3 regions of the Pseudomonas sp. MS01C9 genome follow, and region 3 is predicted to be linked to each of the others. Evidence: predicted binding sites of a transcription regulator. Region 3 holds the regulator's gene; each other region holds the start of a gene.
The links. Region 3 encodes sigma-54, which starts transcription at its own class of promoters, with help from an activator protein. Its sites were predicted from a motif close to ANTGGCATNNANNTTGCTNT; they were not measured.

Region 1 (10,575 bases), 1.9 Mb from region 3:
TATCAGCACGGCGACAGCCTGTCCATCGACAAGGTCAACCTGCTCCAGCCTTATGCGCGCTTCATGATCAACGACGATCGCACCACCAACGTCGATGACCTGCTCATCCCGCAACCGGCCGACAGCGGCCCGAAGAACACTGCGGCAAAACCGGCTTCCAAGGAAAAACCCCTGGGCATCCACATCGGCGCGATTGCCATCAATGACGGCTCGGCCAATTTCGCCGACTTCAGCCTGACACCGAACTTCGCCACCGCCATCCAGCAGCTCAACGGCCAGATCGGCACCATCGACAGTCGCCAGGCCAAACCGGCCAGCGTCGACATCAAGGGCAAGGTCGACCGCTACGCACCTGTCACGATCAAGGGAGCACTCAATCCGTTCGATCCGATGGCCAGCCTTGATATCGCCACCAGCTTCAAGCGTGTCGAACTGACGACCCTGACACCCTACTCCGGTAAATTCGCCGGCTACCGCATCCGCAAGGGCCGGCTCAACCTGGACCTGCATTACCGCATCACCCAAGGCCAGCTCCAGGCCGACAACAAGGTGGTGGTGGAGCAACTGCAACTGGGGGAAAAAGTCGACAGCCCGGACGCCGTCAGCCTGCCGCTCAAGCTGGCCGTCGCGTTGCTGAAGGACTCCGAAGGCAGAATTTCCATCGAACTGCCGGTGTCCGGCAATCTCAACGACCCGCAATTCAGCGTCATGCCGATTGTCTGGCAAACCTTGCGCAACCTGGTGGTACGAGCGGCCCAGGCACCGTTCAAGCTCATCGGTGGGCTAGTGGCCGGAGGCGGCTCGCAAGACCTGGGCAGCGTGTCGTTCGCACCGGGCTCCAGCGAGCTGAGCCAGGAGAACCAGGGCGTACTGCTCAAGCTGTCCGAAGCCCTGGGCAAACGTCCCGAACTGCGCCTGGAAATCGAAGGCACCGCCGCCGAAAGTAGCGACGGCCCGTTACTCGCCGCCCAGCGCCTGGAACGCGAATACCAGTACAACTACTACAAGATGCTGCAACGCAGGGGCGACAAGGTCCCGGCCAAGGCTTTGTTGCTGCAGGTACCGGAGGACGAGAAGGCCCCGCTGCTGGAAGGCATCTACCGCACCCGCCTCAAGACCCAGCCACCGGCCGAATGGTCGCAACTGGATAAAAAGGCTCGTATCGAGAAGCTGCGTGAAGGGGTCATCAAGTTCTGGAGCGGCAGTGACGTTCTGCTGCGTGAACTGGGGCAGGAGAGAGCCAGCAGCATCAAGGACTTCCTGGTGGACAAGGGCCAACTGGCTGACGAACGGGTGTATTTCATCGACGCGACCCTCGGCCAGGCCGAAAGCGATGGACGCGTGATCACCCCCATGCACCTGGATGCCGAATAAGATGAACCGCTTCCAATGGCTCTCCCTGGGATTGCTGCTGGTTGCCGGCCCGGCGTTGGCGGCCGACACGTTGCGCTGCGGCAGCCAGCTGATCAGCGTTGGCGATCGCTCCAGTGAAGTGCTGCACAAATGCGGACAACCCACGGCTCGAGACGACCTGGGCTACAAGCGCAGTGTCAATCGCCGCGAAGAATATCCGGTAGAGGAATGGACTTACGGCCCCAACAGCGGCATGTATCAGTACCTGCGCTTCGAAGGCAATCGCCTGGTGCAGATCACCAGCAAACGCGGGCGCTAGCCCATCTGATCGATCAACACCCTGCCCAAAATAGACAGGCCCCCGGCAAACGCCGAGGGCCTGGGACGGCCACATCCATGTGGCCTTTCGCATGAACCCTAAGCAACGGCAAACGTATGACTAGGCCCGCTTGCCGTGCCTTCTCCCGGTTCAGGCGGAGAAGTCTTGGCCTTATTCGGCCTTCAGGCCATCAGCCGATACAGCCTTGACGCCTTTGATTTTCTTGGCGATTGCCACTGCTGTGTCTTTCTGAGCCTCGGTCACGGCAACAGTGGAAGACAGGGACACGACGCCTTTGTTGGTTTCTACTTTGATATCGGTGCCTGGAATACCTTTTTCGGTGACCAGGTCAGCCTTGACCTTGGTGGTGATCCAGGTATCGGAGGTGGCTTCCTTGGCCTCTGTCACTTCGCCCGCAGCCAGCATCATTGGAGCCTGAGTTGCTTGAGTGGTCTCGGCGAAAGCGCTAGCCATGGTCAGGGTCAGTGCGGTGGCTGCAGCGGCAGTGATAGCGAACTTCTTCATACGAGTAACTCCTGTTTTTCTCAGAAACTGCCGGGGTAATGCATTCCGGCAGGGTTGTCAGGAGTAGTGCGAAGGCTGTGCCAGTTTTATAAATTCAAATAATTTATTTTAAATCAATAAGTTAAGCGAAACGGCGATTTACAGAATCATGCAAAATGCATGACCCTCCGATTTTGTACATGCAAGTTGCGGTTTTTTTACGACGGCTTAAGCCACTGAATTGCCGGGCATTTCCTACACGCAAAAAAACCCCGCTAAAAGCGGGGCCGGTCAGATCAACCTGTATGCCTCAACTACCTGCAGCGGCAGCACCGGTGCAGCCCTTGGGAGCGTATTCCTGTTCAGCCGTGGTGGCACAGGTCCATACGCCGGTTCCCGAACGACTCAGCGTGATCGTCTTGCCCACCACCGGGCCCGGTGCATTGAGGATCGTGCAGCCGATGGTGCCGACCCCTGTAGAGGCAACACCCGAGGCAGTGGTGGTGCAGTTACTGGTAGTTGCCGTCCCGCCGATAAGCTCGAGGGTCGGGTTGGTGCCCGAGTTGATCGTGTCCTCGAACGGCACTTTCAATGCGGTGATCTCCGCCAGGCCCGCGGTCACCTTGGCTCGCGCCTGGTATTTGGAATACTGCGGCAACGCAAAGGTCGCCAGAATGCCGATGATCGCCACGACGATCAGCAGCTCGATCAGCGTAAAGCCATTCTGCTTGTTCATAGACATCTCCATACATGAGGCGAAATCTCATGGTTGGAGCAGTCATTGCATGGCACATGCCAACCGCCCCGAGCCGCGCGGGCAAGGCCCTGCAGCCCGTCAAAGCGCTACGGCCTACCCCAACAACCGCACTATCTGACATTTTTTGTCACCCCGCTCCGCTGGTAGGGCGTCGAGGCTTGACTAGGCTATAGGTCATGAATTGCCGTATCCGGGATCCCCATGACTGACATCGCCCTCAGTGGACTGACCAAGCAACTGGTACTGGCCGAACTGATCACCGAGCAAAATGCCCAACAGGCGCACCAGCAGGCCCAGCGCAATCGCATCCCCCTGGTCAGTTATCTGGTGCAGAACAAACTGGTCCAGAGCCGCCGTGTTGCCGAGATCGCCTCGGAACATTTCGGTGTCGCCCTGCTGGACCTCAACAGCCTCGACAAGGACATCCAGCCCACGGGGCTGGTCAGCGAAAAGCTGGTACGCCAGCATCACGCGCTGCCATTGTGGCGGCGCGGCAACAAGCTGTTCGTGGGCATTTCCGACCCCACCAATCACCAGGCCATCAACGACATCCAGTTCAGCACAGGCCTGACCACTGAAGCCATCCTGGTGGAGGACGACAAGCTCAGCGATGCCATCGAGAAATTCTTCGAGTCCAGTACCACGGGGCTGGAGGGCATGGGCGATGTCGACCTCGACGGCCTCGACATCGAATCAGGCGACGACCGCAAGCAGGACACTATCGCCGGGCTGGACGCCGACGATGCGCCGGTGGTGCGCTTCGTCAACAAGATGCTGCTGGATGCGATCAAGGGCGGCTCATCCGACCTGCATTTCGAGCCTTATGAAAAATCCTACCGGGTACGGGTGCGCACCGATGGCATGTTGCGGGAAGTGGCCAAGCCGCCTATCCAGTTGGCGACCCGCATCGCGGCGCGCCTGAAGGTCATGGCGAACCTGGATATTTCCGAACGGCGCAAACCCCAGGACGGACGGCTGAAAATGCGACTGTCGAAGACCAAGTCCATCGATTTCAGGGTCAACACCCTGCCAACCCTCTGGGGCGAAAAGGTGGTGATCCGGATCCTCGACCCCTCCAGCGCGCAAATGGGCATCGACGCCCTGGGCTATGAGCCGGACCAGAAAGAACTGTACCTGGCGGCGCTCAAGCAACCCCAAGGGCTGATCCTGGTGACCGGGCCGACCGGCTCGGGCAAGACCGTCTCGCTGTATACGGGGTTGAACATCCTCAATACGGTGGACATCAATATTTCCACCGCCGAAGACCCGGTTGAAATCAACATGGAGGGGATCAACCAGGTCAACGTGAACCCGCGCCAGGGGCTGGACTTCGCACAAGCCCTGCGCTCATTCCTGCGCCAGGACCCGGACGTGATCATGGTTGGCGAGATCCGCGACCTGGAAACGGCCGAGATCGCCATCAAGGCTGCGCAGACCGGGCACATGGTGCTGTCCACACTGCACACCAACAGCGCCGCCGAAACCCTCATCCGCCTGCAGAACATGGGCATTCCCGGCTTCAACATCGCCACGGCCGTGCACCTGATCATCGCCCAGCGACTAGCGCGCAAGTTGTGCACTTATTGCAAGAAGGCCATCGAGATTCCAGAGGAAACCCTGCACAAGGAAGGTTTCCCTCGGGAACGCATCGGCTCGTTCACGATCTATGAGCCGGTCGGTTGCGAACAGTGCAACAACGGCTACAAGGGCCGCGTGGGGATTTACGAAGTGGTCAAGAACACCCCCGAGCTGCAACGCCTGATCATGGCCGAAGGCAACTCGCTGGAAATCGACCTGCAGATGCGCAAGGACGGCTTCAACGACCTGCGCGCCTCCGGGCTGCTCAAAGTGATGCAAGGCGTGACCAGCCTCGAAGAAATCAACCGGGTCACCAAGGACTGAGCATGGCGGTCAAGGCAGTAAAAACCGATACCTACACTTGGGAAGGCAAGGACCGCAAGGGCACGAAAATGTCCGGCGAGCTGACCGGCCAGAGCCCGGCGCTGGTCAAGGCACAGTTGCGCAAGCAAGGGATCAACCCGGACAGGGTGCGCAAGAAGTCCAGCTCGATATTCAGCAAGGGCAAGCGCATCAAGCCCCTGGATATCGCCCTCTTCACTCGTCAGATGGCAACGATGCTCAAGGCCGGCGTCCCCCTGCTCCAGGCCTTCGACATCATCGGCGAAGGCTTCGACAACGCCAACATGCGCAAGCTGATCGACGAGGTAAAGCAGGAAGTCGCAGCCGGTAACAGCTTCGCCGCGTCGCTGCGCAAATGCCCGCAGTACTTCGACGAGCTGTATTGCAACCTGGTGGACGCCGGGGAACAGGCTGGCGCCCTGGATACCTTGCTGGACCGGGTCGCCACCTACAAGGAAAAGAGCGAGGCCCTCAAGGCCAAGATCAAGAAGGCCATGACCTACCCGACAGCCGTGATACTGGTTGCGGCGGTGGTCACGGGCATCCTGCTGGTCAAGGTGGTGCCGCAGTTCGAATCGGTGTTCGCCGGGTTCGGCGCGGAGCTGCCGGGGTTCACGGTGATGGTCATTGGCCTGTCGGAGTTCATGCAGCAATGGTGGTGGCTGCTGCTGGGTGCGCTGGTCGGCGGTTTTTTCGGGGTGAGATATGCCCTCAAGCGCTCCCAGGGCTTTCGTGACTGGCGCGACAAGTGGCTGCTCAAGCTGCCGCTGATCGGTGCCTTGATGTACAAATCCGCCGTGGCCCGCTTCGCCCGCACGCTTTCCACGACCTTCGCCGCCGGCGTGCCGCTGGTGGAAGCGCTGGATTCGGTGTCCGGCGCCACCGGCAACGTGGTATTCAAACGAGCGGTGCAACGCATCCGACAGGATGTCTCGACGGGCATGCAGCTGAATTTCTCCATGCGCGCGTCAGGCATCTTTCCGAACCTGGCGATCCAGATGACCGCCATCGGCGAGGAGTCCGGCGCGCTGGACGATATGCTGGACAAGGTGGCGAGTTTTTATGAGGCCGAAGTGGACAATCTGGTGGACAATCTCACCAGCCTGATGGAGCCGTTCATCATGGTGGTACTGGGGGTGGTCGTCGGCGGCCTGGTGGTTGCCATGTACCTGCCCATCTTTCAACTCGGCTCTGCGATCTGACATGCCCCTGACCGAATTCTTCGCGCTTTATCCCCTGGCCTTCGTGCTGACGGCGTTATTGCTCGGGCTGATCGTCGGCAGCTTTCTCAATGTCCTGGTGTGGCGCCTGCCCAGGATGTTGAGCCGGGAATGGCGACTGCAGGCTCATGACTTGCTGGGCCTGCCCGCCGAAACGCCCGGCCCGGCCTATAACCTGATACTGCCCCACTCCCAGTGCCCCCATTGCGGCCACCGCATCCGGGCCTGGGAAAATATCCCGGTGTTGAGCTACCTGGCGCTGCGCGGCCGCTGTTCCAGTTGCGCCACTCCCATCGGCAGGCGCTACCCCCTGACTGAACTGGCCTGTGGGGTGTTATCGGCGTTCGTCGCCTGGCATTTCGGCTTCGGCTGGCAGGCGGCAATGGTGATGGTCCTGAGCTGGGGCCTGCTGGGCATGAGCCTGATCGATGCCGAGCACCAATTGCTGCCCGATACGCTGGTACTGCCTTTGTTGTGGCTGGGCCTGATCGTCAACAGCTTTGGATTGTTCGCTTCGCTGAACGAGGCCATGTGGGGCGCTGTGGCCGGCTATCTGGCGCTGTGGTCGGTGTTCTGGGCGTTCAAGCTGATCACCGGCAAGGAAGGCATGGGCTATGGGGATTTCAAGCTATTGGCGATGCTGGGCGCCTGGGGCGGCTGGCAGATCCTGCCGTTGACGCTGCTGCTGTCGTCCCTGGTAGGCGCAGTCGTCGGCGTGGTTGTACTGCGCATGCGTGACGCTCCGGCGTCGACGCAAATCCCCTTTGGGCCTTATCTGGCCATTGCCGGCTGGATTGCGCTGCTCTGGGGTGGTCAAATAACCGACTTCTATTGGCAGTCTGTCGGTTTCTAATGAATACCCCTGTGGAAAAACCCTGGATTCTCGGCCTGACCGGCGGTATCGGCAGCGGTAAAAGCGCGGCGGCCCAGCACTTCATCGACCTGGGCGTGCACGTGGTCGACGCCGATCACGCCGCACGCTGGGTCGTCGAACCCGGACGCCCGGCCCTGGCGCAAATCGCCAAGCATTTCGGCCCTGGCGTGGTGCAGGCCGACGGCAGCCTCGATCGAGGGGCGCTGCGAAAACTCATCTTTGAAAATGCCGAGGAGCGTCGCTGGCTCGAGGCATTGCTGCATCCGTTGATCGCCGACGAAATCGCCCATCATCTGGCACTGGCACAATCGCCCTATGCGATCCTGGTCTCGCCACTGCTGATCGAGTCGGGACAGTACGCCATGACCCAGCGCATCCTGGTGATCGATGCTCCGGAACGAATGCAGATCGAACGTACCTTGCAGCGCGACCAGACCAGCGAACAACAGGTCCAGGCCATCCTCAAGGCACAGTCAAGCCGTCAGGATCGCCTGAGCCATGCGGACGACGTGGTGGTCAACGACCGCGACCTCGCCTGGCTGCACAGCGAGGTCGAACGCCTGCATCATTTTTACCTTACCTTGCGTGGAGGCCAGTCATGAGCCAGAACCCAACCGTTGATTGCCCGACCTGTGGCGCCCCCGTGGAATGGAGCCCGGAGAGCAAATTCCGGCCCTTCTGCTCCGATCGCTGCAAACTGATCGACCTGGGCGCCTGGGCGTCGGAGGAACACAAGATCCCGGTCAGCCCTGAGGCCGAGGACGAGTTGTTCAGCGAAGACTTCAACCCCCGCTCACATCATTAAGGGCGCATGAAACCGTAGTCCTGGCTGTCGTCGAGGTTTTCCGCCAGGAAACCCAATTCGTCGGCCAGGTCCTCGACACTGCGCACGGCCTTGCTCTGCTGCACCACCGCACTGAGCAAGGCCCGCAGGCTCAGTCCCGGATCGAAGCCTATTTCCATGGCCGCGTCCTGGCTGCGCCTGATCTCCTGTCTCGCCCACTCATAAACACTCATGGTTGTGCTCCCGAAATTTTTGCAGAGCATGCCGGGCGCTCGCCCGCGCAGCCTTGATGTGAATCAAGGCTTGTCGTTGTCCTTCCAGGGAGCCGACAGATACCGCGTACGGTTGAATGTCTCCAGCCATTCGGGGCTGAACACCACCAGCGCACTGATCACCATGCCGTTGATGAAGGCCTCGGGGAAAATGACCAGCCAGAGATAGCCGACAAAGTCGCTCAGCCAGTAAGGCATGGCGAATACACCGTCATACCACAGCAGACCGAGCCCCAGCAGCAGGCACAGCAGCGCCGACAGCGCAGCGGCCAGGAACCCCGAACAGAATATGTATACGAACAGGTTGCGTGGCTGGGCTCGCTCCACCAGGATCGCGCAGCATTCGGTGACCCACACCGGCAGCAGGACCAGCAGCATACCGTTGACGCCCACCGCCACCATGTCCTGGCGCCCGAGCAGGACCAGCGCCAGCTGGGCCAGAAAGCCGCCGAGGATCGCCAGGGGCCAGTCCAGCAGCAGCGTCACGGCGGTCATGCCGATGAAGTGATACGACACGCCGGTCTCGAAATCCCGGCGCACCAGCCACAACATGAACAACGCGAGCACCGTCCCGAACAGCAGATGCTGGCGTCGACTGTCGGTGAACAGCTCGACCCAGGGCGCGCGCCAGACCGCCCAGGCGAGCACCGGCACATAGATCAGCCAACCCGCCGTGAGGGTCTGCGAAGAGAGCAGCTCGGCACCGATCATGGGACTCCTCCTTTCGCTTGCCCTGGCATCACAGACTCCGTCATCGCCTTCGAATTCAAGCCGGCAGTCTACACCCCGGCCGACGCGTATTAATCAACGCAAGGCTTCCAGCTTGTCGCAATTGAACGCTAAGCTTGGGCTCATGGATGACTCCGATTATTTACGCCTGCTCACCATCGCGGCCGAGCAAGCCAACGCCTTTCTCTCCAATGCCCGCAAATGGGAGCGTGAGCGTTGGGTCTGCCAACGGCTGCTGCAAGGGTTGAACGTGCCCTATCGCGCCGATGAGTTCGCCCCCGCCGGGGAACCACCGGACGTCTTGTTTCGCGATGCGAACTTCGAGGTGTTTTTTGTCCTCGACGAAGGCCGTCGCCTCAATGACGAATGGCGCGATGAGCTGCAACGCCGCCGCAGCGCTTTTTCCCTCAGCCAACTGGTGCGCCGCGAGGCCAAGCCCCGGCGGATCCCGGCCAACGAATTCCTGCTGCGACTGGCGCCCACCCTGCGCAAGAAAGCCCACAACTACACCGAACGAGGCATGGACCTGGGGGAGCTGGACATCATCGCCTTCGCCAGCCTCAAGCGCGAAGTGCTGGACCTCAACAGCCATTTCCCGCCACCCACCGAATATCTGCGCCAGGGCTGGCGCTCGTTATCGCTGGTGGGGCCGACCTTCGCCCGGGTGCTGTTCGCCCATCCCGACGCACCGGACTTCCTGCGCAGCAACCTGGGACGCAGCATCGTCTTCGATGTCGGGATCAGCCTGTGAAAACACGCCGGCGCCGCACACAACCGTGGTGTTGGCACCACAGGGATGTTACAACCCGTCCATTCGCCTGGACGACCGGCGCTCCTGTAACGTCTACCCGTTCTGCAACGTCTACCTGACGAGGCCTTTATGACCAGCCGCCTGAACCCCGAAGACCAGAAGCATGTCGAAGAGTACCTGCAACTGTCCCAGCACCGAGTCGAGCGCCGGCCCTTCCGGCCGTGGATGCTCCTGGTGGTGGTACTGGCCGTGACCATCGGCCTGGGCCTGTTGAGCCGATTGATCAGTTACCTGACGCTATGAGCAGCCTGGTATCGAGGGATACGACACCGGCGCTCGCTCGGGTAACGGCACCGATTTCCTTTAGCCTTGCGAGATATCCCCATGACCCATCGTATTGTCATCGTTGGCGGCGGAGCCGGCGGTCTGGAGTTGGCTACCCGCCTGGGTAAGACTCTGGGCAAGCGTGGCACGGCCAGTGTAATGCTGGTCGACGCGAACCTGACCCACATCTGGAAGCCGCTGCTGCACGAAGTGGCGGCCGGCTCTCTGAACTCTTCCGAAGACGAACTCAACTACGTCGCCCAGGCGAAATGGAACCACTTCCAGTTCCAGCTAGGGCGCATGAGTGCCCTGGACCGCGAACGCAAGCGTATCCAACTGGCCGCCACCTACGACGAGGCCGGCCTGGAACTGCTGCCGGCCCGCGAACTGAGCTATGACACTCTGGTGATTGCGGTCGGCAGCACTACCAATGACTTCGGCACCGAGGGTGCGGCGCAACATTGCCTGTTCCTCGACACCCGCAAACAGGCCGAGCGCTTCCACCAGCAGTTGCTCAATCATTACCTGCGCGCCCACGCCGGCCAGACCGACACGGAAGAGCGAATCAGCGTCGCCATCGTCGGAGCCGGGGCCACCGGCGTCGAACTGGCCGCCGAGCTGCACAATGCGGCCCATGAACTCGCGGCCTATGGCCTGGATAGGATCAAGCCGGAAAACATGCATATCACCCTGATCGAGGCCGGGCCAAGGGTGTTACCAGCACTGCCCGAGCGCATCGGCGGGCCCGTGCACAAGACCCTGGAGAAA
Region 2 (10,575 bases), 700 kb from region 3:
TCGGTCATCGGCAAGGCGGTCGCCCAGGCCTTGTCGTGCCTTGGCCCCGTCAAGCTGGCGGGGCGCCGGGATGCCGATATCGCTTTCGACCTGAGCCGCCAGGAGCCCTTCGCGTGCGACGAGCGTTTTGACATTGTCGTGCTGGCCGCCGCAGATTTCGGCGGCCGCCAGCCGGACGATCTGGTCCGCGCCGAACTGGTCAACAGTGTCGGTACGCTGGCGGCCTGCCGCCTGGCCGAGCAATGTGGGGCTCGTCATTTCATTCTGCTTTCATCGCGTTCGGCGGGTGACCGGCCGACGGATCCCTATTTCGGCATCTATTCGCTTTCCAAGCGCCATTCAGAAGAGGTGGCGAGTCTTTATTGCCGGGAACGGGGCATGACCCTTAGTGTTTTGCGCATCAGCCAAGTCTACGACGACGGCGAACAGTGCAGGCTTCACCAGCCGTTGCTGTACGCCATCGCCGATAAGGCACAGGCGGGGCAGGGCGTCGAGTTGTATGGCAGCAACGACGCCAGGCGCAACTATCTGCACCTGAGCGATCTGACCGAGGTCTGCGTGCGGCTGGCAAAGCAGGGCATCCCTGGTTTGTATAACTGTGGTCATCCCGAATCTCCCCGTCTTTCGGCGATTGTCCAGGCTGCGTTCGAGGCGTTCGGCAAGCCGTTGGATGTACGCTTCCTGCCCGAAAAGGGTGATATCCCCGACCTTGCCCCTTTCGAGTGTGCGCACGAGCTGTACCAGCAGATCGGTTTCACCCCTCGAATCGACGTTCGCCGGGGCTTCGAGCTGATGAGAGCGCACAGGGAGGGGCTGTCATGAAGACCGTCATGGTGACTGGCGTAGGGGCCATCATGGGGTACGGCCTGCTCAAGTCGCTGCGTGAAGCGGCTCCTTCTGTTCGCCTGGTCGGCACTGATATCTACGACGACGCTGTCGGCCGCGCCTGGAGCGATGTCTTCGAGCAGGCCCCGTATACCGCAGCCTCCGAATATGGACAGTGGCTGGGCGATACGCTGGCCAGGTACAAGGTTGATCTGCTTATTCCCGGCATCGAACAGGACGTTCATTGGTTATCGGACAACCGGGCACTGCTGGCCCAATGGGATTGCCAGGTGGTGCTCAACAACCCGCATCTGATCGATCTTTCCCGGGACAAATGGGCAATGGACCAGGCGCTGGTAGCGTTGGGGGATCCCAGCCGTATTCCCAGCCTGCTGTCGGGGGATTTTCATTCGCTCGAGGCTGCCCTGGGGCTGCCGTTCCTGCTCAAGCCGCGCCGCAGTTATGCCTCCAAGGGGCTGGTCTGGGTACGCGAAGAGCGTGACTTTACGCCTCATGCGGCGCTGCTCGGCGATTACCTCATGGCGCAGCCCATCATCGGCAGTGCGGCCGATGAGTTCACCGTAGCGGCTTTTGGCGACGGACAGGGCAATACCGGGCCCACCATCAATTTCCAGCGCAGGCTGGCCTCGGATGGCTCGACCGCCAAGGCCTGGGTATATCGGGATGACGCTCTGGACCAAGTCGTGGCCAGGCTGTGCCGTGCCTTCAAGCCGGTCGGACCGACCAATCTGCAGTTCCGTCGCGGTCATGACGGGTCCTGGAGCCTCCTCGAGATCAACCCGCGGATCTCTTCGACCAGTTCGATACGTCGCGCATTCGGTTACAACGAAGCTGCCATGTGCCTGGATCATTACCTCGACGGCAAGACGCTGACCCAGCCGGCCCTTCGGGGTGGTTTCGCTGTTCGTTATATAGAGGATTTCATCGTCTATGATCGGGATCATTTCTGACATACACGGCAATTACAGTGCCCTGCGGACAGTGTTGGCCAAGCTTGACGAGTTGGGTGTGACGCACATTATCTGCCTGGGCGACACGGCCGGTTATTACAGCCAGGTCAATGAGTGCTGCGATGCCCTGCGCGAACGGAACATCTTTTCCGTGATGGGCAACCATGACTGGTACCTGGCCAGGAACGAGCGCTGTCCTCGCTCCAATAGCGCCAATGCCTGCCTGGATTATCAACGGGGCGTCATCACCTCACAGAACCTGGCATGGTTGGGGGCGCTCCCTGAGCGCTCTACCCAGCAAGACTTGAGCATTGTCCATGGCGGCTGGAACGATCCGCTGGACGAGTACGTGCGTCCGTCACAAGCGTATTTCATGCCGTTTCCCGGTCGTCATTTCGTGTCAGGCCATACCCATGTCCAGCACTTGTGGAGTGGCGAGGACAAGGTCTATTGCAATCCCGGTTCCGTCGGCCAGCCACGTGATGGTGATCCCCGGGCAGGTTTCGCCACTTGGGATGGCGAGATATTCCACCTGCATCGGATTGAATACGACATCGGTGAAACCCAAGAGGCAATGAAGGACGCGGGATTCACCCCGTATTTTTATGAAAACCTTGAAACAGGCAGCCAGATAGGTGGGCGGCTCAGTGCGGTTTAAGACTTCGCGCTGTGCACCACTGATGACTATGCCCACCCATGGAAGTTTGCAATGAGCCAAGAAACGATTGCCTTCAACAGCCCCTACATGACCGGCAGGGAGCTGGATTACATTGCCCAGGCCAAGTTCGGAAACATGCTCGCCGGTGATGGCCCATTCACCAAGAAGTGCCACCGCTGGCTGGAGTCCAATACTGGTTGCAGCAAGGCATTGCTCACGCATTCATGTACCGCTGCGCTGGAGATGGCGGCTTTGCTGCTGGATATCCAGCCTGGCGATGAAGTCATCCTGCCCTCCTATACCTTCGTCTCCACCGCCAATGCCTTTGTATTGCGTGGCGCAGTGCCGGTCTTCGTCGATATACGACCCGATACCCTGAATCTGGATGAGCGTCTGGTCGAGGCAGCAATCACATCCCGGACCAAGGCCATCGTGCCCGTCCATTACGCCGGGGTGGCCTGCGAGATGGATGCCATCCTGGCGATTGCCCGCAAGCATGGGCTGGCAGTGGTTGAAGACGCCGCACAAGGCGTGATGTCGACCTATAAAGGCCGAGCACTGGGCAGCATCGGTGACCTTGGAGCATTCAGCTTTCACGAAACCAAGAACGTGATTTCGGGTGAGGGCGGGGCTTTGCTGGTCAATGACCCCGAGCTGGCGCTGCGGGCCGAGATAATTCGGGAAAAAGGTACCGATCGCAGTCGTTTCTTCCGGGGCGAAGTAGACAAATACACTTGGCAGGAGGTGGGCTCGTCGTTCCTGCCCGGAGAAATCATTGCCGCCTTCCTCTGGGCCCAGTTGGAAGAAGCCCAGGCCATCACCCATCGCCGTCTGGCGATCTGGCATAGCTACCATGCCGCATTGGCGGAGCTGGAATTCCAAGGGGTGCTGCGTCGTCCGATAATCCCTGAAGATTGTCAGCACAACGCCCACATGTACTACGTGCTCCTCGCCCCGGGCGCAGAGCGCCAGGCGGTGCTCGATACGCTGAAAAGGCATGCGATCCATGCCGTGTTCCATTACGTGCCGCTGCATTCTTCGCCTGCGGGCGCACGTTATGGGCGGGTTCATGGCTCGATGGAAATCACGGATGGCTATTCCGAGCGTTTGTTGCGTCTGCCACTCTGGCTGGGCATGACCGACGACCAGCAAGGTCGGGTGGTGGAAACCCTGGGCAATGCCTTGATGAGAGCCTGACTGGCTGGTTGAAAGTATGACCGAGGTGTTGTCCTGCAAGGCCTCATTCGGCGAAACGCCGTGTCAGGGACCTGAGCTTCACTGACACACCTTGGTCTGGCCTCGGGGGTTGGCGGCCCTGTCGGGCCAGGAATATCCAGGCAAGTCGTGGGGGTGGCGGCTTGCGCTGCGCCTTAAATCGGACCTGTCCCTGGTCTGGCTTGTCCGTGATGGCCGGCGATGCCTCCAGCCTCCAGGCCAGCCCTTGCCACTTGGCGGCATGACACCGCCGGTTTTTCGTCTTCCATCGGTTGATGGCCTCCCTCTCGAAGTCCCTCAACCCCTTTGTTTGCCGGGCTTGGCGCCGTTAGGAAAAAGTTGGTCTGCAAATTGCTTGAGGCTGTGCAACACAGCAGTGGACGGCAAACGTCCGGCATGCAGAGGAACGAAAGTGGACAAGTACCTTTATGTGGCAATGACCGGCGCCAGCCAGAATGCGCTGGCGCAACGGGCCCATGCCAACAACCTGGCGAACATCTCCACCAACGGCTTCCAGAAAGACCTGGAGCAGGCACGTTCGATGCCCGTGTTCGGCGACAGCTTTCCGGCGCGGGCATTCGCCATGTCCGAACGTCCAGCCACGGACTTCACGCCGGGTGCACTGGTTGAAACCGGTCGCGACCTGGACGTGGCTGTCAGCGGGCCGGGCTGGATGGCCGTGCAGAACCCCGACGGGGGCGAAAGCTATGTGCGCACCGGCAGCCTGAACGTTGACGCCCTGGGCGTGCTGCGGGCCGGCAACGGCATGCCGGTCATGGGCAACGGCGGTCCGATCGCCGTGCCGCCGGAGCAGAAGATCGAGATCGGCCAGGACGGCACCATCAGCATCCGCGCCATGGGCGAAGGCCCGCGCGTGATGGCTGAGGTCGACCGCATCAAGCTGGTCAACCCGGACCCCAGGAACATGACCAAGGGCCTGGACGGCACGATCCGTACCAAGGACGGCCAGCCGGCGCCCATCGATGCCAATGTGCAACTGGTGTCGGGCTTCCAGGAAGCGAGCAACGTCAATGCCGTGGATGAGATGACGTCGGTGCTGGCCCTGGCCAAGCAATTCGAGCTCCACGTGAAAATGATGAACACCGCCAAAGAAGGCGACGAGGCCATGGCTCGGGTCTTGCAGATCTAACCATTAACTACAGCGTCGCGCCGAAAAACAGGCGTACGAGGAGAATCGAATGCTTCCGGCTCTATGGGTTGCCAAAACCGGTCTGTCCGCCCAGGACACCAACCTTTCCACCATTTCCAACAACCTGGCGAACGTGTCGACCACGGGCTTCAAGCGTGATCGCGCCGAATTCCAGGACCTGCTGTATCAGGTCAAGCGCCAGCCAGGTGCCCAGTCGACCCAGGACAGCGAGCTGCCGTCGGGCCTGCAAGTGGGTACGGGTGTGCGCATCGTCGGCACCCAGAAGAACTTCAACGCCGGCAGCCTGCAGACCACCGAGCAGCCGCTGGACATGGCTATCGACGGTCGCGGCTTCTTCCAGATCCTGCAACCGGACGGCACCACGTCCTATACCCGTGACGGTACGTTCCACCTCGATTCCAATGGCCAGATCGTCAACGCCAGCGGTTTCGCCCTGGAGCCGGCCATCATCATCCCGAACGATGCCCAGACCTTCACCGTGGGCCGTGACGGCACCGTGTCCATCACTGTGGCGGGCAACCCGGCCGCCCAGGTGATCGGCAACCTGCAGACCGCCGACTTCATCAACCCGGCCGGTCTGCAAGCGGTGGGCAACAACCTGTTCCTGGAAACCGCCGCCAGCGGTGCGCCGCAAGTCGGCACGCCGGGGTTGAACGGTTTCGGCACCACGCTGCAGAACACCCTGGAAACGTCCAACGTGAGCACCGTTGAGGAGATGGTCAACATGATCACCACCCAGCGCGCCTACGAGATGAACTCCAAGGTGATCTCCACCGCCGACCAGATGCTCTCGTTCGTTACACAGAATCTGTAATCACGTCAGGGCGACCCTGGGTCGCCTGCAACACCTAGAGGTAGGGTCATGAATCGCTTTGTATCTGTACTGGCACTGAGTGGGATCACCGCGCTCGCGGGCTGCGTCGCGCCTACGCCCAAGCCCAATGACCCGTACTACGCTCCGGTGTTGCCGCGCACGCCGCTGCCGGCCGCCGCCAATAACGGCTCGATCTACCAGGCCGGCTTCGAACAGAACCTGTACAGCGACCGCAAGGCCTTCCGGGTCGGTGACATCATCACCATCACCCTGAACGAGCGGACCCAGGCCAGCAAGAACGCCAACTCGCAGATCGACAAGACCAGCGAGACCAGCGTCGGCCTTACCTCGCTGTTCGGCTCCAGCCTGACCACCAACAACCCGATCGGCAGCAATGACCTGAGCCTCAACGCCGGCTATGGCGCCGACCGGGCCACCAAGGGTGACAGCAAGTCCGGACAGAGCAACAGCCTGACCGGTTCGATCACCGTGACCGTCGCCGATGTGCTGCCCAACGGCATCATCGTCGTGCGGGGCGAGAAGTGGCTGACCCTCAACACCGGTGACGAACTGGTGCGTATCGCGGGTATGGTCCGTGCGGATGACATCGCGACCGACAACACCGTTTCGTCGACTCGTGTGGCCGATGCGCGCATTACGTACTCGGGTACCGGTGCGTTTGCCGATGCGAGTCAGCCGGGCTGGTTCGACCGTTTCTTCCTCAGCCCCAAGTTCCCTTTCTAGGTGGTCAAGTTGAATCTTAAACAGCTGTTGCTCGGTGCCCTGGTCATGTCGGCGGCCTTCAGCGTTCAAGCCGAGCGCCTGAAGGATATCGCCAGCATCTCCGGCGTGCGTTCCAACCAGTTGATCGGCTACGGCCTGGTCGTGGGGTTGAACGGCACGGGTGACCAGACCACCCAGACGCCGTTCACCTTGCAGACCTTCAACAACATGCTGTCGCAGTTCGGCATCAAGGTGCCGGCGGGTTCGGGCAACGTGCAGTTGAAGAACGTCGCGGCGGTCTCGGTCAGCGCCGATCTGCCGGCGTTCGCCAAGCCCGGTCAGCAAGTGGATATCACCGTTTCCTCCATCGGTAACTCCAAGAGCCTGCGTGGTGGCACCTTGCTGCTGACGCCGCTCAAGGGGATCGACGGCAACGTCTACGCCATTGCGCAGGGCAACCTGGTGGTGGGTGGTTTCGATGCCGAAGGGCGCGATGGTTCGAAGATCACCGTCAACGTTCCGTCGGCAGGTCGCATCCCTGGCGGTGCGTCGGTGGAGCGTGCGGTGCCGAGCGGTTTCAACCAGGGCAACAGCCTGACGCTGAACCTCAACCGTTCCGACTTCACCACCGCCAAGCGCATCGTCGACAAGATCAACGACATGCTCGGCCCAGGCGTGGCCCAGGCCATCGACGGCGGTTCGATCCGCGTCACTGCGCCCCTGGACCCGAGCCAGCGGGTCGACTACCTGTCGATCCTGGAAAACCTGGAAGTCGATCCGGGCCAGGCGGTGGCGAAGGTCATCATCAACTCGCGCACCGGTACCATCGTGATCGGCCAGAACGTCAAGGTGTCGCCAGCGGCGGTGACTCACGGCAGCCTGACGGTGACCATCACCGAAGACCCGATCGTCAGCCAGCCGGGGCCGTTGTCCAACGGCCAGACCGCCGTGGTTCCCCGCTCGCGGGTCAATGCCGAGCAGGAAGCCAAGCCGATGTTCAAGTTCGGCCCGGGCACGACCCTGGATGAAATCGTCCGGGCGGTGAACCAGGTCGGCGCGGCACCGGGCGACCTGATGGCGATTCTCGAAGCCTTGAAGCAGGCCGGCGCGTTGCAAGCCGACCTGATCGTGATTTAAGGAACGAGCCATGGATATGCGCAAAGGTGCCTTGATCAGCGGGGATTCGGCTTCCTACTCGGACCTCAATCGCCTGAATCAGCTCAAGGTCGGCGACAAGAACAGCGACGGTAACCTGCGCAAGGTGGCGCAGGAGTTCGAGTCGCTGTTCATCGGCGAGATGCTCAAGTCCATGCGTTCGGCCACCGAGGTGCTGGGCAAGGACAACCCCATGAATACGCCCGAGGCCAAGCAGTACCAGGAAATGTACGACCAGCAGTTGGCCGTTTCCATGTCCCGCGAGGGCGGAGGCATCGGCCTGGCGGATGTGTTGCTGCGTCAGATGTCCAAGAACAAGCCCCTGGCATCGGGCGAGGCGGCCACGTTGTCGGCCGCCAAGCAGCAAGAGGCGCAGGATCAGGTTGCCAAGGCACCGGTGCCCACGCCTGTGGCTGCCGGAACCCTGTCCGACGGGCCTCTTTCGCGCACCAGCGGCCAACGTCCGCTGTGGGCTTCGCGGGCCGTGAGGGCACCGCAGGAAGCGGGCGAGGGTGGTCACCGCAACGACATGGAGCTGCTCAATCAGCGTCGCCTGGCCTTGCCGCCGAAACTGGCCGACCGACTGTTGGCCGGGCTGGTGCCTTCGGCTGTGGCCAATGGCAAGGTCAATGCCGATGCCCCCGCGATGAACATCCTGCCGGACCGCGCCGTTACCGGCGTCAAGCCTGCCTCTGGCGAATTGGCCAATGGCGACTGGTTGGCGACGCTCAAGGCCGCCGAGTCCAAGGGCGACATGCAGATTTACGGCCGCGCCGTGGCACAGCCGCCGCTGGCGCCGGCGCGCAAGGCTTTCCGCGATGCCGACGAGTTCGTCAACGCCATGTTGCCGATGGCCAAGGAAGCGGCAGACCGCATCGGTGTCGATCCGCGTTACCTGGTGGCCCAGGCTGCCCTGGAAACCGGTTGGGGCAAGTCGGTCATGCGCCAGCCCGATGGCAGCAGCAGCCACAACCTGTTCGGCATCAAGGCCAGCAAGAACTGGACGGGCGATTCGGCCCGGGCGATCACCAGCGAATTCCGCAATGGCGAGATGGTCAAGGAGACGGCCGAGTTCCGTTCCTACGCCTCGTACCGCGACAGTTTCCATGACCTGGTCAACCTGCTGCAAAGCAACAGCCGCTATCAAGATGTGCTGAAGTCGGCCGATAACCCGGAACAGTTTGTACGCGAGTTGCAGAAGGCCGGTTACGCCACCGATCCGAACTACGCCAGCAAGATTTCGAACATAGCCCGGCAGATGACGAGTTACCAAAACTACGCGTCGGCTGGCGCCACAACGACTTTATAAGGTCTGAACCATGAGTTTGCTCAATATCGGGATGTCGGGTCTGTCCGCAAGCCAGACCGCACTGGTAACCACGGGTAACAACATCGCCAACGTCGATACCGCCGGGTATTCGCGTCAGCAGACCGTGCAGACCACCAAGGCGTCGAACCAGTACGGCAACGTGTTCATTGGTTCCGGCACGACCCTGGCCGATGTGCGCCGGGTATATAACTCGTATCTTGAAGCGCAGTTGAAAACCACCACCTCGCTCAACAGCGATGCGGCGGCCTACCAGGGGCAGATCACTCCGCTGGACTCCCTGCTGTCGGACAGCGGTACCGGCCTCAACGGTGCGCTGACCAAGTTCTTCGCCTCGGTGCAGAACGTCAACGCCAAGCCGGGGGACGATGCGTCCCGCCAACTGCTGCTCAGCGATGCCCAGGCCTTGAGCAACCGTTTCAATTCGGTTGCCAGCCAGTTGACCGCCCAGAACGAGAACATCAACGGCAATCTGTCGAACATGGTCGACCAGATCAACAGTCTGGCCACCACTGTTGCCCAGTTGAACAAGAAAATCGCCGAAGTCTCCAACTCCGGCGGCGCGCCAAACGATCTGCTCGATGCCCGTAGCGAAACCATTCGCCAACTGTCCACGTTCACCGGCACCCAGGTCGTCGAGAACGGCAGCAGCCTGGACATCTACCTCGGCTCCGGCCAGCCACTGGTCATGGGCAATATCACCAATAAACTCGAGGCGGTGCCGGACAAGAACGACCCGGGTCGCATGGGCATCCAGCTCAACAGCGGCTCGAGTGTCATGGACCTGACCCAGGTAATTACCGGCGGTGAAATCGGCGGCCTGATGCGCTATCGCAGCACCGTACTGGATCCGGCCATGAACGAGCTGGGCCGGGTGGCACTGGTCGTCGCCGACCAGATGAATACCATCCAGGCTTCGGGCATCGACAAGAACGGTGCGTTTGGCTCCAACCTGTTCAGCAACATCAACAGCACTGCGCAGATGAGCCAGCGCAGCGTCGCCGCGCTGAGTAACAGCGCAGGTTCCGGCAACTTCAACGTGTCCATCGAAGACACCGGCAAGCTGACCACCAACGACTATAAAGTGACGTTCACCAGCGCCACTGGATATATCGTACAGCGCTTGCCCGACGGGACTTCGATGGGGGCATTCAGCACCACGACCACGCCGCCGCCGGTGATCGACGGTTTTTCGATGACGTTTGCCAACGGCACCGCGGCGGCCGGCGATTCGTTCAAGATCACCCCGACCCGCAACGCGGCGGGCAGCATCAAGACCGAGATGACCGACTCCAAGCGGCTGGCGATCGCGGCCCCGCTGGGCGCGGCCATTACGCCGGGCGGCAGCGGCACGCTGACCATTCCGGCCAGCGGCCAGCCGACCATGACGACCAAGCTGGACATCTATGATGAAGCTACCACCAGCATCATCCAGAACGGCATCAAGAACTCCATGCCGGTCAAGGTGGTGTTCGGTGCGACTTCGGCCGACGGCACAAGCCAGGCCTACCAGCTGCTCGACGCCCAAGGCGGTACGATCAGCAGCGGTACGATCAAGCCGGGCCAGAGCAACACCCTGAGCCTGAGCGTTCCGCTCAAGGACGCCAGTGGCAACCCGATCATGGATTCGTCCGTACCGCCGGTGCAGCGTACCGTCACGTTCGACATGTCCATTGCCGGCGCGCCATCCGAAGGGTCAGGCATCAATATCAGCCT
Region 3 (10,575 bases):
ACGCTGTTGCCGCTGATCAAGCGCCTTGGCATCCAGATGATCAGCATCACCGGCAATCCGGCTTCGCCCCTGGCCAAGGCCGCCGAGGTGAACCTCAACGTGCATGTCGAGCACGAAGCCTGCCCGTTGAACCTTGCCCCGACCTCCTCCACCACCGCGGCGCTGGTCATGGGTGACGCCCTGGCCGTGGCCTTGCTGGAGGCCAGGGGCTTCACCGCCGAGGATTTCGCGTTCTCCCATCCCGGCGGCGCCCTGGGCCGTCGCCTGTTGCTGAAAGTCGAAAACGTGATGCACGCCGGGGAAGAGCTGCCTCGAGTCCAGCGCGGTACGCTCCTCAAGGACGCTCTCATGGAAATGACCCGCAAAGGGCTTGGCATGACGGTGATTCTCGAAGCCGACGGCAAGCTCGCCGGAGTCTTCACTGACGGCGACCTGCGCCGCACCCTTGACCGCGCCATCGACATCCGCAATGCCACTATCGATGAGGTCATGACCCTCCACGGCAAGACGGCCCGCGCCGACATGCTCGCCGCCGAAGCCTTGAAGATCATGGAAGACCACAGGATCAATGCACTGGTGGTCGTGGATGACGAGGACCGCCCGATCGGCGCCTTCAATCTGTCCGACCTGCTGCGTGCCGGAGTAATGTAATGACGACCGACCTGCTGCAACGCGGTAAAGATATCAAGCTCGCCGTTTTCGACGTTGACGGCGTGCTCACCGATGGCCGCCTGTACTTCCTGGAAGATGGCAGCGAATTCAAGACCTTCAATACGCTCGACGGCCAAGGCATCAAGATGCTGATGGCCGCCGGCGTGCAGACCGCCATCATCAGTGGCCGCAAGACCCCGGTGGTCGAGCGACGCGCGAAGAACCTCGGCATCCCCCATCTATACCAGGGACGCGAGGACAAACTGGTGGTGCTGGACGAGCTTCTGGGCCAACTCAACCTAAGCTATGAACAGGTGGCCTACCTCGGTGACGACCTGCCGGACCTGCCGGTGATCCGTCGGGTCGGCCTGGGCATGGCGGTGGCCAACGCGGCCAGCTTCGTACGTGAGCATGCCCACGGCGTCACCACGGCACGGGGCGGCGAAGGCGCGGCCCGTGAATTCTGTGAACTGATCCTGCGCGCCCAGGGCCGCCTCGAAGCGGCCAACGCCGCGTACCTGTGAGCCATTTATGCTGAGCAAGAAGATTCGCACCATCGTGGTGTTCGGCTGTATCGCGGCGATTTTCGCGGCGGTGGGCTATTGGAACATCAGCCCGGAACGCTTCCTCGACCAGCCTGCGGCCCAGGTCGAGGAAAAGATCGACTGGTATGCGACCAACACGCACACCCTTCAGTACCTGCCCGATGGCAAGGTGCAATACGAAATGACGGCCGACAAGGTCGATCACGTCAAGGCCACCGACATCACGCTGGTGACCACGCCGGACCTGAACATGTTTCGTGGCACCGATTTCCCGTGGCATGTGCAAAGCAAGCGTGCCGAAGTCAATTCCGGCGGCACCGAAGTGGAGCTCATCGATTCGGTACGCGTGGCTCGCACCGATGAGAAGAACCGTACGACCATCATCACCAGCAGCCGGATGACAGTGTTCCCGCAGCAAGAATATGCGCAGACCGAGCAACCCGTTAGAATCGACGGCGCCGGCGGTGTGTCGACCGGCACTGGAATGAAAGCGTATCTGAAGGAAAGCAGGATACACCTGCTATCGAACGTAAGAGGACAGTATGAAGCTCGCTAAAACCCTCCCTATTTTGCTCAGTCTGGGCGCAGCACTGGGAAGCGCGAGCGCCTGGTCCCTCCCCAACGACCGCGATCAGCCTATCCGCATCCAGGCCGACGACGCCCAGCTGGACGACAAGAATGGCGTGGCCACCTACAAGGGTGACGTGATCATTACCCAGGGTTCGATGAAGGTGACCGGCAATACCGTGACCATCACCCGCACCCAGTCCGGGGATATCGACGTGGTGACCTCGGTGGGCAACCTGGCCTATTTCGAACAGCTGCAGACCGCGGGCGACACCAAGCCTGTCCAGGGCTACGGCGTGACCATCCAGTACCATGCCTCCCAGGACCGCGTCGTGCTGATCGACCGAGCCAAGGTCATCGACAAGGATGGCAACACCACCCAGGGCGAAAAGATCGTCTACGACACGAACAAGAAACTCGCCAGCGCGGGTCGCGCCACCGGTAACAAGGTGACCGAGCAGCGCCCACGGATCGACATGGTCATCCAGCCGAAAAAGAAAACCGAGCAGAAGGCCCAGTAATGGCAACTCTGAAAGCTCAGCACCTGGCCAAGAGCTACAAGGGCCGCCAGGTCGTGCGTGATGTCAGCCTGTCCATCGATAGCGGGCAGATCGTCGGCCTGCTTGGCCCCAACGGCGCAGGAAAGACCACCTGCTTCTACATGATCGTCGGCCTGGTCCAGGCCGATCAGGGCCGCGTACTGATCGACGACCTGGACGTCAGCCACCAGCCCATGCATGGTCGGGCGAAAGCCGGCATCGGCTATCTGCCGCAGGAAGCGTCGATCTTCCGCAAGCTGTCGGTCGCCGACAACATCATGGCGATCCTCGAGACCCGCAAGGACCTCGACAAGGCAGGCCGCCGCCAGGAGCTGGAGAGCCTGTTGCAGGAATTCCACATCAGCCACATCCGCGACAACCTGGGCATGAGCCTGTCCGGTGGCGAACGACGCCGGGTGGAAATCGCCCGCGCCCTGGCCACCTCACCGAAATTCATCCTGCTCGACGAACCGTTCGCCGGCGTGGACCCGATTTCGGTAGGCGACATCAAACAGATCATCCACCACCTCAAGGCCAAGGGGATCGGCGTACTGATCACCGACCACAACGTGCGCGAGACCCTGGACATCTGTGAAACCGCCTACATCGTCAATGATGGGCAGCTGATCGCCGAAGGCGACGCTACCACCATCCTGGCCAACGAACTGGTCAAGGAAGTGTATCTGGGTCATGAGTTCCGCTTGTAAGCACAAGGTGCCTGGCAAATTGGCCCGGCACCGCTAATTTTATTGCTAGGCAAACACTTCAGTTTCAGGCATATAATTTGCTTAAGGTTTGGCGCTCCGGCGCCATGTAGTGGATGGCGCATGTGCGCCGGCGAATAAGGTGTTAAGCCCCTGCCATGAAACCATCGCTAGTCTTGAGAATGGGCCAGCAGCTGACGATGACACCGCAGCTGCAACAGGCCATCCGCCTGCTCCAATTGTCGACCCTGGACCTGCAACAGGAAATCCAGGAGGCCCTGGAGTCCAATCCGATGCTCGAACGCCAGGAAGAAGGCGACGACTTCGATAACTCCGACCCACTGGCCGACAACGTCGAACAGAAAACCAGTACCGAGATCCAGGAACCGTCCTATCAGGAGGAGTCCGCCCCCACGGTGGATAACCTGGAGGATGGCGAATGGAACGAACGCATCCCCAACGACCTCCCCGTGGACACGGCCTGGGAAGATGTCTACCAGACCAGCGCCAGCAGCCTGCCCAGCAGCGATGACGACGAGTGGGACTTCACCACCCGTACGTCCGCCGGCGAGAGCCTGCAAAGCCATCTCTTGTGGCAGCTGAACCTGGCGCCGATGTCCGATACCGATCGCCTGATCGCGGTGACCCTGATCGACTGCATCAACAACCAGGGTTACCTGGACGAGACCCTCGAAGAAATCCTCGAGGCCTTCGACCCCGAGCTGGACATCGAGCTGGATGAGATCGAAGCCGTTCTGCATCGCATCCAGCAGTTCGAACCGGCCGGCATCGGCGCCCGCAACCTGGGCGAATGCCTGTTGCTGCAGCTGCGTCAGTTGCCCGCCAAGACCCCTTGGCTGGCCGAAGCCAAGCGACTGGTCAGCGACTACATCGACTTGCTGGGCGGCCGTGACTACAGCCAGTTGATGCGGCGCATGAAACTCAAGGAAGATGAACTGCGCCAGGTGATCGAACTGGTCCAGAGCCTGAACCCGCGTCCAGGCTCGCAGATCGAGGCTACCGAGCCAGAATACGTAGTCCCCGACGTGATCGTGCGCAAGCACAACGATCGCTGGCTGGTGGAGCTGAACCAGGAAGCGGTCCCCAAGCTGCGGGTCAATGCCCAGTACGCCGGATTCGTGAGGCGCGCCGACACCAGCGCCGACAACACCTTCATGCGCAACCAGTTGCAGGAGGCGCGCTGGTTCATCAAGAGCCTGCAGAGCCGCAACGAGACCCTGATGAAGGTTGCCACCCAGATCGTCGAACATCAGCGCGGTTTCCTGGACTACGGCGACGAAGCGATGAAGCCGTTGGTCCTGCATGACATCGCCGAGGCGGTGGGCATGCACGAATCGACGATTTCCCGGGTGACCACACAGAAATTCATGCATACCCCACGGGGTATCTATGAACTGAAATACTTTTTCTCCAGCCACGTCAGCACCTCCGAAGGCGGCGAATGCTCGTCCACGGCCATCCGCGCGATCATCAAGAAACTGGTGGCAGCGGAAAATCAGAAAAAGCCGTTGAGTGACAGCAAGATCGCTGGTTTACTGGAGGCACAAGGCATTCAGGTGGCCCGCCGTACCGTCGCCAAATACCGTGAATCCCTCGGGATCGCGCCTTCGAGCGAACGCAAGCGGTTGATGTAACAGGCCACGCCACAGCGTTCCAGTGGCAGGCATTTCTGCCTGCCGCTTTATGCACTGGCAACGAAGGAGAAGCTGTATGCAAGTCAACATCAGTGGACACCAACTGGAAGTGACCAAGCCTCTGCGCGAGTACGTCGAGCTCAAGCTCAAGAAACTCGAAGGGCATTTCGACAAGATCACCAACGTGCAAGTCATCATGACGGTCGAGAAGCTTCTGCAGAAAATCGAAGCCACGCTGCATATCCCCGGCGGAGAAGTCGTTGCCAACGCGTCGCATGACGACATGTATGCCGCGATTGACCTGCTGACCGACAAGCTGGATCGCCAACTCAAAAAGCATAAGGAAAAGACCCAGAGCCTCCTCCAGGGCGCAACCGGTCGTTAATCCCCCCAATCCATGATCCGACTAGAAACCATCCTGACCCCCGGCCGTTCCCAGGTGAACGCGCCGGGTGGCAGTAAAAAGAAAGCCCTCGAACAAATTGCCAACCTGATCCACCGTGAAGTCGGGGATCTGGAAATGCAGGACGTCTTCGAGGCCCTGGTTGCCCGTGAGAAACTCGGTTCCACCGGTTTCGGCAACGGCATCGCCATTCCCCACTGCCGCCTCAAGGGTTGTGCCGCACCGATCAGTGCGCTGTTGCACCTTGAAGCCCCCATCGATTTCGACGCCATCGACGGCGCACCGGTCGACCTGCTGTTCGTGCTGCTGGTCCCGGAAGCCGCCACAGACGCGCACCTCGAACTGCTGCGCCAGATCGCCAGCATGCTGGACCGCAAGGAAGTGCGTGACAAACTGCGCAGCGCACCGAGCAACGAAGCCTTGTATCAGGTTGTCCTGGACGAACAGAACGGTCATTGAACATGCGCCTGATCATCGTCAGTGGCCGTTCCGGCTCCGGTAAAAGCACAGCCCTCAACGTGCTCGAAGACAATGGCTACTACTGCATCGACAACCTGCCGGCCGGGCTGCTGCCGGAGCTGGCCGAGCGGGCCCTGATCCATACCGAGCTGGCGCAGCCGCTGGTGGCGGTCTCCATCGATGCACGCAACCTGCCCAGCCACCTGTCGCGTTTCCCTGAGCTGCTCGAGGAAGTTCGCAACAAGCACATCCAGTGCGACGTGCTGTACCTGGACGCCGATGAAGAAACGTTGCTCAAGCGCTTTTCCGAAACCCGTCGGCGCCACCCACTGAGCAATGCCAATCGCTCCCTGGCCGAAGCCATCCACGACGAAAGCCAGTTGCTGGGGCCGATCGCCGACCTGGCGGACCTGAAGGTCAACACCACGCACCTGAACCTGTATCAGTTGCATGACACCATCAAGCTGCGCCTGCTGAACCAGCCCGAGCCGGGCACGGCGTTTTTGCTCGAGTCGTTCGGGTTCAAGCGCGGCATGCCGGTGGACGCCGACCTGGTATTCGATGTGCGCTGCCTGCCCAATCCCTACTGGAAACCGGAACTGCGCGAGCAGTCCGGGCTGGACCAGCCGGTGATCGACTACCTGGCCGCCCAGCCGGATGTCGAGGACATGTTCCAGGACATCTCTGCCTACCTGCTTAAGTGGCTGCCCCGCTTCGCCGCGAGCAATCGCGCCTATGTGACCATCGCCATCGGCTGCACCGGTGGTCATCATCGTTCCGTCTACCTGACCGAGCGCCTGGGTCGTCTCCTGCAACCCACCCTGAAGAATGTCCAGGTTCGCCACCGCGACCTCAGCTAAAGGATTCACATCGCGATGCCTGCTCAGGAAATTGAAATCATTAATAAATTGGGTTTGCATGCCCGCGCGTCAGCGAAATTCGTGGGTGTCGCGGGTAAGTTTCCAGATACCACGATCAGGGTCGGGCGCACGCCAGAGTCAACTGTCGATGGCAAGAGCATCATGGCGATGATGATGCTGGCTGCGGGCAAAGGCACCAGGATCCATCTGAGCACGGAAGGTGAAAAGGCCCAGGAAGCGATGGATGCGCTGGTTGCCCTGATCAACAACTACTTCGACGAAGGGGAATAGTCCCCCCTATGGTGAGGGATCCGCTGGTGAGTGGATTTAGCGAATCGTCGCACTGCCCCGCCGGGTTGCGAAGCAGCCCCAAAAAGAGCTCAGTCGACCTGATGCTCGGCGGTGACAGATATCAGGACTGCTTCGCAGCCCAGCGGGGATAAATCGCCTCGCCACCGATTGATTCCGGCCACCACTGATTGATCCCTGCCCCACCTACCTGCCCCGCAGGTTCCCCCTGTCACGCCAGCGCCGTATCCAGCACCATCATCAGGCAAAACCCCACCAACAATCCCAGGCTCGCCAGTTTCTCGTGACCATTGCGACGGGATTCGGGAATGACTTCGTGGGTCACCACCAGCAGCATCGCCCCTGCCGCCAACGCCAGACCCAGGGGCAAGAGCATCTCGGCCAGGCTCACCAACCAGGCGCACAGTAGCGCGAACACCGGCTCGACCAGCCCAGACGCCGCGCCAATCAGGAACGCCTTGACCCGCGACATGCCCGCCGTGGCCAGCACCAGCGCGATCACCAGTCCTTCGGGGACATCCTGCAAGGCGATGCCCATCGCCAGGCTGTCGGCATCGGGCATGCCGCCCCCGGCCGACACGCCCACCGCCATGCCTTCTGGAATGTTGTGGGCGATGATGGCGAACACGAACAACCAGATCCGCGGCGCGATGATCGGACGTCCTGGCGCTGCCACCAGCCTCTCGGGGCTGGCCGAGACCTTGCGGTCCACCAGGTACAGCCCGAACGCCCCCGACAGAATGCCAAAACAGATAAGGCCACTGGCGGCCCAAGGCGTGAACCCCAATTGCTCCGCTGCGGCAATGCCCGGCACGATCAGCGAAAACGCCGTGGCAGCGAGCATCACCCCGGCACCGAAGCCCAGCAGCGAATCGCTCACGGCCCGGGGCATACGCCGGATGACCAGCACCGGCACGGCCCCGAGCGCGGTGCCCAAGGCACAGAGTCCGCCGCCTTGAAGGGCTCGCAGCAACCTGGCCTCCAGGTCCAGCCACGCCAGGCCCTGGGCCGCCAGCAACGTCATCCCGGTCAACAACAGCAATGACCCCAAGGCATAGCGGAACATCCGTCCGCTTCCAATCGCCAGTGTTTGAGTATCCATAGTCAGCCTTGGAGGGGGTTCATGAAGGACTCGATGCCAGCGCCGCCTGATAGCGCCGGGCGACTTCAGGCCAGTTGATCACGTTGTAGAAAGCGTTGATGTATTCCGGCCGACGGTTCTGGTACAGCAGGTAGTACGCGTGCTCCCACACGTCCAGGCCCAGGATCGGCGTATTGCCGTTCATCAGCGGGCTGTCCTGGTTGGCGCTGCTTTCCACCACCAGGGCCTTCTGCGGGGTCACGCTCAGCCAGGCCCAGCCGCTGCCGAAGCGGCTCAACGCAGCCTTGGTGAACGCTTCCTTGAATCGCTCCAGGCCCCCCAGCTGTGTCTCGATCGCTGCGCCAAGCGCACCGTCCGGTTGACCGCCACCCTCGGGGGACATCACTTCCCAGAACAGGGAATGGTTGGCATGGCCACCGCCCTGATTGATCACCGCCGCCCGCAGGTTCTGCGGCAACTGCTCCACGCTGGCCAGCAGTTTTTCGATGGGCCATTGGGCGTACTCGCTGCCCTCCACCGCGGCGTTGAGGTTATTGATATAGGTCTGGTGGTGTTTCGTGTAGTGGATCTCCATGGTTTTCGCATCGATGTGCGGCTCCAGGGCATCGTAGGCGTAAGGCAGCGCAGGCAAGGTAAAAGCCATTTTCAATGAACTCCATAATGAAGAGGGGCATTGCGGTGCAAGAGTGATGTGTCTTTGCTTTGGAGCAACCGTTGGGTGCGGGGGTACTCGCCATGTTCACTGATGAAACCCAGCAGTTCGACATAAGTCCTGTGGCTCTGGCGCATCGCGGCCGCACGCAGCGCTGTCGGCATGCGCTCGTCCTGCAGGGTCTGCAGCAACCGTTGATGGATGGCGCACAAGTATTCGGCGCTTTCCTCTGGCTGGTTCAGGCGCAGGTGCAAGTCCGCCAGGTTGTGGTGGGAGACGACGCAGGCGGCCACGGCCTCGTCGGCGTCAGGCCAGCGCTCATACAGCACCTGCGCCAGGGCCAGGGCTTGCAGGTAGGCTTCGCGGGCATCCACCAGTTCGCCCAGCATGAAATGACGATTGGCTCGTTCGATCGTGCGTTTCCAGTGCTCCATGATGAGTCCTCCACACAGGGATCGGAATTACACACCGCCCGCCGTGAGCTTCTCGGGGTCCAGCAAGACCTCCAGTTCGCTACGCGACAGGTCGGTGTGTTCCAGGGCGACATCGATGACCGGGCGGCCTTGTTGATAAGCCGTCTTGGCGATTTGCGCGGCTTTCTGGTAACCGATGATCGGGTTCAATGCTGTAACCAGGATCGGGTTGCGCGACAACGCCTCCTTGAGCCTGGCCTCGTTGACCTTGAAGGTGGCAATGGCCTTGTCCGCCAGCAACCGGCTGACATTGGCCATCAAGGCGATGCTGCTCAGCAGGTTCTGAGCGATGATCGGCAACATCACATTCAGTTCGAAGTTGCCCGACTGGCCGGCCACGGTGATCACCGTGTCGTTGCCGATCACCTGGGTCGCGACCATCGCGGTGGCTTCCGCAATCACCGGGTTGACCTTGCCGGGCATGATAGAGGAGCCCGGCTGCAAGCCCTCCAGTTCGATCTCGCCCAGGCCAGCCAGGGGCCCGGAATTCATCCAGCGCAAGTCGTTGGCGATTTTCATCAACGACACCGCCGTGGTCTTGAGTTGCCCGGAAACCGCCACCGCGGTGTCCTGGGAACCGATCAGGGCGAACAGGTTCTTGCCAGGAGTGAATTGCACCTGGGTCAGCAAGGTCAGCTGCTGGCTGAACAGCTCGGCGAAGCGAGGGTGGGCATTGACCCCGGTCCCCACCGCAGTGCCCCCCTGGGCCAGGGCCTGCAGGCTTGGCAGCAGGTCCTGCAGATGGCCGATATTGGCTTTCAACTGCTGCGCCCATCCCTCCAGCACCTGGCTCAGGCGGACCGGCATCGCATCCATCAGGTGGGTGCGACCGGTCTTGATGAACGGATGAACCGCCACCGCCTTGCGCTCGATCACCTGGACAAGATGTGTCAGCGCCGGCAACAACTGCTCATGCAAGGCCAGTGCGGCGCTGACATGAATGCAGGTGGGAATGATGTCGTTACTGCTCTGCCCGCAGTTGACGTGGTCGTTAGGATTGACCGTCTCTCCCAGCAGCCGGCTGGCGAGGGTGGCGATCACTTCGTTGGCGTTCATGTTGGAACTGGTGCCGGAGCCGGTCTGGAAGATATCCACCGGGAAGTGATCCATGAAATGACCTTCGAGCAGCCCTTGGGCCGCATCGACGATGGCTTTGCCCTGGGCCGCGCTGATCTGTCCCAGCTCCACGTTGGCCCGGGCGGCGGCGGCCTTGGCCAGGATCAGTGCGCGAATGAACGCCGCCGGCATGCGCTGGCCACTGATGGGGAAGTTATCCACGGCACGCTGGGTCTGCGCGCCGTACAGGGCATCTGCCGGGACATGGAGCTCGCCCATGCTGTCGCGTTCGATACGGGTATTACTCATCGGGAAATCCTTGTACCGGTTCATTGAGAGAGAGGGAGGGTGCCAGGACACAGGTCGCCAGCGCCCAGGCATGGCTCTGCCAACGCCTCAGGCGACATTGGCAGAGTGATTGGCGTTCGAGATCGCGCAATGGGCGCCAGGCCTGGTCAAGACAGAGCGCCCGCCAGTGCCAGGGCAGCGCGATATCCGAGGCGGTGTCGAGCAGCAAGCGAAAGGCCGTTTCGCCGATCATCCATGGCGAAGTGGCGGTACAACAGGCCAGATAGCGCCCCTCAGCCAGGTAATGCTCAA

Region 1: a site for sigma-54 is predicted at 2,957-2,976, ahead of AC1M7R_RS06925 (pilin). Genes of this name have one in related genera too.
Region 2: a site for sigma-54 is predicted at 4,008-4,027, ahead of AC1M7R_RS18905 (flagellar basal body rod protein FlgF). Genes of this name have one in related genera too.

Annotation. Positions count from the first base shown of each region.
Region 1 is NZ_CM177073.1:1,502,232-1,512,806, forward strand. It holds gene AC1M7R_RS06910 (DUF748 domain-containing protein) at 1-1,374, shown strand, start outside; gene AC1M7R_RS06915 (DUF2845 domain-containing protein) at 1,376-1,672, shown strand; gene AC1M7R_RS06920 (BON domain-containing protein) at 1,844-2,197, opposite strand; gene AC1M7R_RS06925 (pilin) at 2,487-2,912, opposite strand; gene pilB (type IV-A pilus assembly ATPase PilB) at 3,135-4,835, shown strand; gene AC1M7R_RS06935 (type II secretion system F family protein) at 4,838-6,055, shown strand; gene AC1M7R_RS06940 (prepilin peptidase) at 6,057-6,926, shown strand; gene coaE (dephospho-CoA kinase) at 6,926-7,549, shown strand; gene yacG (DNA gyrase inhibitor YacG) at 7,546-7,752, shown strand; gene AC1M7R_RS06955 (hypothetical protein) at 7,749-7,964, opposite strand; gene AC1M7R_RS06960 (energy-coupling factor ABC transporter permease) at 8,028-8,714, opposite strand; gene AC1M7R_RS06965 (DUF1780 domain-containing protein) at 8,857-9,483, shown strand; gene AC1M7R_RS06970 (DUF3094 domain-containing protein) at 9,613-9,786, shown strand; gene AC1M7R_RS06975 (NAD(P)/FAD-dependent oxidoreductase) at 9,868-10,575, shown strand, end outside.
Region 2 is NZ_CM177073.1:4,141,537-4,152,111, forward strand. It holds gene AC1M7R_RS18885 (NAD-dependent epimerase/dehydratase family protein) at 1-822, shown strand, start outside; gene AC1M7R_RS18890 (ATP-grasp domain-containing protein) at 819-1,796, shown strand; gene AC1M7R_RS18895 (metallophosphoesterase family protein) at 1,777-2,454, shown strand; gene rffA (dTDP-4-amino-4,6-dideoxygalactose transaminase) at 2,506-3,651, shown strand; gene AC1M7R_RS18905 (flagellar basal body rod protein FlgF) at 4,082-4,819, shown strand; gene flgG (flagellar basal-body rod protein FlgG) at 4,869-5,654, shown strand; gene flgH (flagellar basal body L-ring protein FlgH) at 5,703-6,398, shown strand; gene AC1M7R_RS18920 (flagellar basal body P-ring protein FlgI) at 6,444-7,514, shown strand; gene flgJ (flagellar assembly peptidoglycan hydrolase FlgJ) at 7,525-8,841, shown strand; gene flgK (flagellar hook-associated protein FlgK) at 8,852-10,575, shown strand, end outside.
Region 3 is NZ_CM177073.1:3,440,646-3,451,220, reverse strand. It holds gene AC1M7R_RS15630 (KpsF/GutQ family sugar-phosphate isomerase) at 1-651, shown strand, start outside; gene AC1M7R_RS15625 (KdsC family phosphatase) at 651-1,175, shown strand; gene lptC (LPS export ABC transporter periplasmic protein LptC) at 1,183-1,752, shown strand; gene lptA (lipopolysaccharide transport periplasmic protein LptA) at 1,739-2,284, shown strand; gene lptB (LPS export ABC transporter ATP-binding protein) at 2,284-3,009, shown strand; gene AC1M7R_RS15605 (RNA polymerase factor sigma-54) at 3,165-4,661, shown strand; gene hpf (ribosome hibernation-promoting factor, HPF/YfiA family) at 4,738-5,046, shown strand; gene ptsN (PTS IIA-like nitrogen regulatory protein PtsN) at 5,059-5,523, shown strand; gene rapZ (RNase adapter RapZ) at 5,526-6,383, shown strand; gene AC1M7R_RS15585 (HPr family phosphocarrier protein) at 6,399-6,674, shown strand; gene AC1M7R_RS15580 (ZIP family metal transporter) at 6,904-7,794, opposite strand; gene AC1M7R_RS15575 (superoxide dismutase) at 7,814-8,437, opposite strand; gene AC1M7R_RS15570 (DUF2753 family protein) at 8,440-8,880, opposite strand; gene AC1M7R_RS15565 (class II fumarate hydratase) at 8,908-10,284, opposite strand; gene AC1M7R_RS15560 (FagA protein) at 10,277-10,575, opposite strand, start outside.